Regions from separate parts of the Pseudomonas sp. SH10-3B genome, predicted to be linked through region 1. Evidence: predicted binding sites of a transcription regulator. Region 1 holds the regulator's gene; the other holds the start of a gene.

The links. Region 1 encodes FliA, which starts transcription of late flagellar genes. Its sites were predicted from a motif close to CTAAAGTTTNNNNNNNNNNNGCCGNTAA; they were not measured.
Region 2: J1G35_RS05710 (methyl-accepting chemotaxis protein) is a predicted target of FliA. The motif match lies at 2,030-2,057, and genes of this name have one in related genera.

What each region holds. Positions count from the first base shown of each region.
Region 1 is NZ_JAFLXD010000016.1:3,615-7,824, forward strand. It holds gene J1G35_RS14175 (chemotaxis protein CheA) at 1-706, opposite strand, end outside; gene J1G35_RS14180 (protein phosphatase CheZ) at 718-1,506, opposite strand; gene J1G35_RS14185 (chemotaxis response regulator CheY) at 1,525-1,899, opposite strand; gene fliA (RNA polymerase sigma factor FliA) at 2,070-2,810, opposite strand; gene fleN (flagellar synthesis regulator FleN) at 2,807-3,640, opposite strand; gene flhF (flagellar biosynthesis protein FlhF) at 3,746-4,210, opposite strand, start outside.
Region 2 is NZ_JAFLXD010000005.1:66,428-70,637, forward strand. It holds gene J1G35_RS05700 (NorM family multidrug efflux MATE transporter) at 1-906, opposite strand, end outside; gene J1G35_RS05705 (LysR substrate-binding domain-containing protein) at 1,059-1,979, shown strand; gene J1G35_RS05710 (methyl-accepting chemotaxis protein) at 2,157-4,133, shown strand; gene J1G35_RS05715 (YifB family Mg chelatase-like AAA ATPase) at 4,197-4,210, opposite strand, start outside.

The DNA.
Region 1 (4,210 bases):
CGTCGTCAGTGATGTCGGTGCTGGCAGGCGCGACAGGCGCATCCACCGCAGCTGGGACAGCACCGGCAGGCGCCACGGCGTCGGCCGCGAACTGACCTTTGCCGTGCAACTGGTCGAGCAAAGACTCGAACTCAGCGTCGGTAATGTCTTCGCTGCTCGGCGCGACAGCCGGGGCAACGGCGGCCGGAGCTTCGGCCTCGGCCTTGACGGCACTGAGGGAGTTGAGCAGTTGTTCGAACTCACTGTCCGTCACATCTGCTTCAGGCTCCGCCACCGGTTCCGGTGCGGCTTCGACCACCGGCGCTGCCGTGGTGTCGGCCGGCTCTGCATAGCGCGCCAGGGCGGCCAGCAGTTCCGGCGTGGCTGCGGTGATCGGGGCACGCTCGCGAACTTCGCTGAACATGCCGTTGACCGCATCCAGTGCTTCGAGAATCACGTCCATCAACTCCGAATCAACGTGACGCTCACCCTTGCGCAGGATGTCGAACACGTTCTCGGCGATGTGGCAGCACTCCACCAGCTCATGGAGCTGGAGGAAGCCGGCGCCCCCTTTTACAGTATGAAAACCGCGAAAAATTGCATTGAGCAGGTTCGCATCATCCGGGCGGCTTTCCAGCTCGACCAGTTGTTCGGACAGTTGCTCTAAAATTTCGCCGGCCTCTACAAGGAAATCCTGAAGGATCTCTTCATCGGCGCCGAAGCTCATGTGGGTGCTCCTTAGAAGCCTAAACTGGATAACAGGTCATCTACGTCATCCTGACCTGACACAACGTCTTCACGTTTATCGGCATGAATCTGCGGACCTTCACCCTTGGCGAGATGTTTTTGTGGATCTTTTTCAGAGAGGATCGCTTCGCGGTCATGTTCGATGCCGGCAAAACGGTCGACCTGGCCGGCCATGAGCACCAATTTGAGCAGGTTGCTTTCCACTTCGGTGACCAACTGGGTCACACGCTTGATCACCTGACCAGTCAGGTCCTGGTAATCCTGGGCGAGCAGAATGTCATTGAGGTTGCTGGCAACCGTGCGGTTTTCCTGCTCGCTGCGTGACAGGAACCCTTCGACTCGACGGGCCAGCTCACGAAACTCTTCTGCACCGACTTCACGGCGCATGAAGCGGCCCCAGTCGTTGCTCAGGGCGTGGGCCTCAGTGGCCATGCCGTTAACCAGGGGCGTGGCGTTTTCCACCAGGTCCATGGTGCGGTTGGCCGCCGCCTCGGTCAGCCTGACCACATAGGACAGGCGTTCGGTGGCATCGGTGATCTGCGAAATCTCTTCGGCCTGGGGCATGTGCGGATCAATCTGGAAATTGACGATCGCACTGTGCAGCTCGCGTGTGAGCTTGCCCACTTCCTGGTACAGGCCGCGGTCACGGGTCTGGTTGAGCTCATGGATCAACTGCACCGCGTCGCCGAAATGGCCTTTTTCAAGGCTGTCGACCAACTGGTGAGCATGCTTTTTCAGGGTCGACTCAAAGTCGCCCAGTGACGTTTCTTTATGCTCCATAGCTCCCCCGCGATGGCATTAGCCGTGGATGCGTTCGAAGATCTTTTCGATCTTCTCTTTCAAGGCCTGTGCAGTGAATGGCTTGACCACGTAACCGTTGACCCCGGCTTGGGCGGCTTCGATGATCTGTTCACGCTTGGCCTCGGCGGTCACCATCAACACGGGAAGGCTGCGCAGTTTTTCGTCGGCACGCACGTGGCGCAACAAGTCGATACCGGTCATGCCCGGCATGTTCCAGTCCGTTACCAGAAAGTCGATGCTCCCGCTGTTGAGGATCGGAATCGCCGTCAGGCCATCATCCGCCTCGACCGTGTTTGTGAACCCCAGGTCACGCAACAGGTTTTTTATGATCCGCCGCATCGTTGAGAAGTCATCAACGATGAGGATTTTCATGTTCTTGTCCAATTCGACCTCCAAGCAGTCTTAAACGCGCCCAGCACCTGGACGCGCCATTTCAATCAACAGGCATTACACAACAAGGACTGCCGGGGGCACCACGGGTCGAACCCGCGAAGGCCAATCACCTTCGCGGTATCGCTTTGCAATGCTCCCCACACTGCCTGTCAGCGCGCTCGCCACTCTCCCAAACGCCCCCGCAAGCGGGCCGCGCACTGGCTGTGCAACTGGCTGACACGCGATTCGCTGACCCCCAGGACCTCACCGATTTCCTTGAGGTTCAGCTCTTCGTCGTAGTACAGCGCCAACACCAACCGCTCGCGCTCCGGCAGGTTGGCAATGGCGTCCGCCAACGCCCCCTGGAAACGTTCGTCTTCCAGGTCACGCGACGGCTCCATATGCGCGCTCGCGCCGTCCTCGTGCAGCCCTTCGTGCTCGCCGTCCTGCAACAGGTCGTCGAAACTGAACAGGCGGCTGCCCAAGGTATCGTTCAAAATCCCGTAATAATCGTCGAGACTCAATTGGAGTTCGGCCGCAACTTCGTGATCTTTAGCGTCGCGACCGGTTTTTGCTTCAATTGCCCGAATTGCGTCACTGACCATGCGCGTATTGCGGTGCACCGAGCGTGGCGCCCAGTCACCCTTGCGCACTTCGTCCAGCATCGCGCCACGGATACGGATACCCGCATAGGTCTCGAAACTTGCACCCTTGCTTGCGTCGTACTTGGTCGACACTTCGAGCAGGCCGATCATGCCCGCCTGGATCAGGTCTTCGACCTGGACACTGGCGGGCAGGCGTGCCAGCAGGTGATAGGCGATCCGCTTGACCAGCGGCGCATAGCGCTCGATCAACTCGCCTTGACTGTCACGGGCAGACTTCTTGTACGCGTTATAGCCGTTCGCTGTCATAGCACCGGTCCTGCACTCGTCTGATGCACCAATCGCTCGACGAAAAACTCCAGATGCCCCCGAGGGTTGGCAGGCAACGGCCAGGTATCGACCTTCTGGGCAATAGCCTTGAACGCCAATGCGCATTTGGAGCGAGGGAACGCTTCGTAGACTGCACGCTGCTTTTGCACAGCCTTGCGCACACACTCGTCGTAGGGAACTGCGCCGACGTATTGTAAGGCCACATCGAGAAAGCGATCCGTGACCTTGGTCAACTTGGCGAACAGGTTGCGACCTTCCTGCGGGCTCTGGGCCATGTTGGCCAGGACGCGGAAGCGGTTCATGCCGTAGTCGCGGTTAAGCAGTTTGATCAGGGCGTAGGCGTCGGTGATCGAGGTGGGTTCATCGCAGACCACCAGCAAGACTTCCTGCGCCGCGCGCACGAAGCTGACCACGGACTCGCCGATCCCGGCGGCGGTGTCGATCACCAGCACGTCGAGGTTGTCGCCGATATCACTGAATGCCTGGATCAGGCCGGCATGCTGAGCCGGACTCAGGTGCACCATGCTCTGGGTGCCGGAGGCGGCCGGCACGATGCGGATCCCGCCAGGGCCCTGGAGCAGCACATCGCGCAGCTCACAGCGCCCCTCGATCACATCGGCAAGGGTGTGTTTGGGCGTCAGCCCCAGCAGAACGTCGACGTTCGCCAGCCCCAGGTCAGCATCCAGCAGCATGACGCGACGGCCAAGCTCTGCCAGGGCCAGGGACAAATTCACTGACACGTTAGTTTTTCCGACGCCACCTTTGCCGCCGGTCACCGCGATCACCTGTACGGGATGCATGCTGCCCATTTTATTTCTTTACCTTGTCTTGCTTAGACGCAGGCTACATGGCTTGGCCGCGTGAATCGCTTGCAGACCATCGATGTAGGTACATTTCACGGTGTTCATCGCGCCTCAACCCACCCGCTTTGCCGGGTTGTGGTAAAGGTCGGCGAACATATCGGCCATCGCTTCCTCGCTAGGCTCTTCTTGCATTTGCACGCTCACGGCGCGGCTGACCAACTGATGACGGCGCGGCAGATGCAAATCATCCGGGATCCGCGGCCCGTCGGTCAGGTAAGCAACCGGTAGTTCATGGCTGATAGCCAGGCTCAACACTTCGCCCAGGCTGGCGGTTTCATCCAGTTTGGTCAGGATGCAACCGGCCAGACCGCAACGCTTGTAGCTATGGTACGCAGCGGTAAGAACCTGTTTCTGGCTGGTGGTTGCAAGCACCAGGTAATTTTTTGACTTGATGCCGCGCCCGGCCAGGCTTTCCAGCTGCATGCGCAACGCCGGATCGCTGGCTTGCAGGCCGGCGGTGTCAATCAGCACCACACGCTTGCGCAGCAACGGATCGAGCGCGTTGGCCAGGGACTG
Region 2 (4,210 bases), on a different contig from region 1:
GCCGATGCGCATGGTCACCGCGTAGGACATCCCCGCCGGCACCATAAAGGCTACCGACACGATTTGCAGGGCGACCTGATGTGCCGCCAATTGCGTGCTGCCCATGGTGCCCATGCACAGTGCCGCAAAGGCAAACAGCCCGACCTCCACCGCGTAGGTGCCACCAATCGGCAGGCCCAGGCGCCACAACTCACGCAGATAGTGGGTGTTGAGGCGCAGCAGCCCGGCGCTCAGCGGGTAGGCTGCATAGGCCCGGTTGCTGCGGATGTACCACATCAACGCCAGCGCCATGCTGTTGGCGACAATCGCCGTGACTAAACCAATGCCCATCAAGCCGAGTTTGGGCAGGCCGAACATGCCTTCGATCAGCGCGTGGTTGAGCAGATAGTTGACCACCGTGCCACCGACGCTGATCACCATCACCGGAGTGGCTTTGCCGATGGCGCTGGTAAAACCGCGCAGCGCCATGAAGCTCAGGTAGCCGGGCAGGGCGAACGGCAGCAGCGTCAGAAATTGCCCTGCCGAGTGCACGTTGGTGTCGGTCTGGCCGAACATCAGCAACACCGGCTTGAGGTTCCACAGCAGCAGGGCCGCCGCCAAGGCCATCAGCCAGGCCAGCCACAGCCCTGCCTGGGTCAGGCGGGTGGCGCCTTCGATATCGCCCGCGCCATGGCGGATGGCAACCAGGGTGCCCACGGCGGCAATCACGCCGATGCAGAAAATCGCGACGAACGAATAACTCGCCGCGCCCAGGCCGCCACCGGCCAGGGCTTCGGGGCTCAGGCGCGCCATCATCAGGGTGTCGGTCAACACCATCAGCATGTGCGCCAACTGCGAGGCAATCAACGGCCCTGACAGCCGCAGAATGGCCCAGAGCTCGGTACGTGCCGGATGCTGCATGATCATCACGCTCAAAAAGTCAGAGGGTTGGGGAGGGGTTGATTCTCGGCGCTCTCAGCCGATTGCACAAAGGGATAAATGCGATCGCTTGCATGATTAAAACTCATGCCTGATTGATTCTGGTAGGGTTTCGGTATTGCGCTGTCGGAGCTTTCCTCATGCATCGTCGTCTTCCTCCCCTTTATGCCTTGCGCGCATTTGAAGCGGCCTCCCGGCACAGCTCCTTCACCCGGGCAGCCGAGGAGTTGTCGATCACCCAAAGTGCGGTGAGCCGGCATATCCGCACACTTGAAGAGCACTTCGCCTGCCGCCTGTTCCAGCGCAGTGGCCGTACCCTGCAGCTCACTGAATCGGCGCGCCTGTTGTTGCCCGGCGTGCGCGAAGGGTTTGCGGCGCTGGAGCGGGCCTGTCACACCTTGAATGCTGAAGATGACATCCTGCGCATGAAGGCCCCCTCCACATTGACCATGCGCTGGCTGCTCGCGCGGCTCAGCCGCTTCCGGGCACTGCAGCCCGGCAATGAGGTGCAACTGACCAGCGCCTGGATGAACGTGGATGAGGTGGACTTCAATCAGGAGCCTTTCGACTGTGCGGTGCTGTTGAGCTACGGGCATTTTCCAGTGGACTGGGAGGCCAGCTACCTGTTCCCCGAACTGTTGATCCCCGTCGGTGCGCCGAACCTGTTGGAGGATGGGCCCTGGGATGCCTCGCGCCTGGCCACCACCGAGCTGCTGCATCCCACCCCCGACCGCAGGGACTGGCGCAAATGGCTGGAGCGCATGGGGCTGTCATCCCAGGTATCACTCAAGGGCGGGCAGGTGTTCGATACCCTGGAGCTGGGCATGATCGCCGCAGCGCGGGGGTATGGCGTGTCCATGGGCGACTTGTTGATGGTGGCCGAGGACGTGGCGCAGGGACGGCTGAGCCTGCCGTGGCCAACCGCAGTCGCCAGTGGGGAGAATTACTATCTGGTGTGGCCGAAAACCCGCCCCGGCGGTGAGCGTTTGCGGCGCCTGGCGGACTTCCTCCAGAGCGAAGTGCAGGCCATGGTTCTGCCCGGCGTCGAACGCCTCTATTGAGTGGTTCAGGCCTCAACGCGCAACCGTTTGCCTGGTACCCCTGCGATTCGCTCAAGTATTGTCGCCTGCCGCCGAAGTAGGTGTGTTGGAACCATCGTGCACCAACGTTTCCCACCAGATAATTTGCCGAGCAGCGCTATGAGATCAGGATGATCCTGGCCTCGGCCAGGAGCTGTCATGTCTCAACCTCGCGCCCGGATTGCCTCACAGTTAGGCCTCGCATTAGCCGTGATACTGGCTGTCGCTATTGGCGGCAGTACGGTGTTTGCCTTGCGCTCCCTCGACTCTGCCAACCTCGATACCCGCGAGGAACACCTGGCCAGCGAGGCGCGCCTGCTCGCCGACCAGCTCAACACTTTCCACAGCACCTTGCGCGAGAGCACTCAGCGCCTGACGGGGTTGTTCGAGAAGCGCTTCAGCGCCGGGTTGACGGTGCAGTCGGATCAGATGATCACTGTCGCCGGGGTTCAGACACCGAGTCTGCTGTTGGGCAGCGAAGTGCTCAACAACAACTTCAGCGAAGTTGACGAGTTCAAGCAGATGTCCGGCGGCGTGGCTACGGTATTCGTGCGCAGCGGTGACGACTTCATCCGCGTCAGCACCTCCCTGACCAAACAGGACGGCAGCCGTGCGATCGGCACCGTGCTTGATCGCCAGGGCCCGGCTTACCAGCGTGTACTGGGTGGCCAGGCCTATATCGGGCGCGCGGTATTGTTCGATCGGTCCTACATGACCCAGTACAGCCCCGTACGGGACTCCAGCGGCAAGGTAATTGCCGTGCTGTTCATCGGTTTTGACTACACCGATGCGCAAGCCGCGCAGTTCGAAAACCTCAAGCGCTTCCGCATTGGCCAAACGGGTTCCCTGGCGTTGCTGGATGAGCAGAAGCGTTGGCTGGTGCCGCCGGCGGGCGTGCAGGCGTTGGATCAGTCGGTTCCTGTGATGCTGGACCTGGCCAAGAGCCCAGGCAAAGGCCGCTTCTGGAGCGACAAGAACGAAGACTTCTACAGCGTTTCGGTGCCCTTCGAGGGTGGTCCTTGGGCCGTGGTCGCGAGCATGCCGAAAGCTGAAATCCGCGCAGTCACCTGGGCGGTGGGTACTCGCCTGGTGATCGGCAGCGTGCTAGCGATGTTGCTGGCGGTGGGCGCCACGGTCTGGCTGCTGCGCAGCAAGCTGCAACCCCTGAGTGACCTTGTGCGTCAGGCCGAAGCCTTGGGCGCGGGTGACTTGAGTGCACGCCTCAACGTGTCCAGCCATGACGAAATCGGCCAGTTGGCGCGTAGTTTCAACCAGATGGGCGAAGCGCTGTCGACCATGGTTTCGCATATCCGCAAGGCGGCCGAAGACGTCAACAGCCGCGCCCAGGCGTTGTCCGGCCTGTCCGGCGGTGCCTATGACGGCATGGAGCAACAGTCCGGTGAGATCACCAGCATGGCTGGCGCGGTCGAAGAATTCAGCGCCACTTCGCTGAACATCGCCGACAACATGGGCGCCACCGAGCGCCTCGCCCAGGAAAACGCCCAGCAAACCCGCATTGGCCGCAACTCGATGCAGGAAGCCTCGTCGTCTCTGGAACATATCGCCACGGCGCTGAACAGCACTGCCACCGTGATCAACACCTTGGGCCAGCGCTCCCAGGAAATCGGCGGGATCGTCGGCGTGATCACCTCGATCGCCGAACAGACCAACCTGCTGGCGCTCAACGCTGCCATCGAAGCCGCCCGCGCCGGTGAGCAGGGCCGTGGGTTTGCCGTGGTCGCCGATGAGGTACGTAACCTGGCGTCGCGTACACGCGAAGCCACCGATGAAATTTCCGGGATGATCCAGAGCATCCAGAAGGAAACCGGCAACGCCATCAGCACCATGGAGCACGGTAATGCGCTGATGCAGGAAGGCCTGTCGCGCAACGCCGACGTGGCCTCGGCCCTGGCGCGCATCGACGAGCAAAGCCGCTCGGCCGGTCAGCAGTTCGCCGCGATCACCACCGCCACCCAGGAGCAGAGCAGCACCGCGACCTTGCTCAGCAGCAACCTGCAGAGCATCGCGCTGGCCAACAGCGAGCAGCGTGAAGTGGTGTCCAACCTGGCAATTACCGCCAAGGAGCTGGAGACGCTGGCGGCGAGTTTGCGCCATGAGGTGGATCGCTTTCGCTGAGCCACCGCTGTACAAAATGTGGGAGGGACCCAGCCCTCTCCCACATTTGGATCTGCGCCACGCTTAAGTGATCGCCG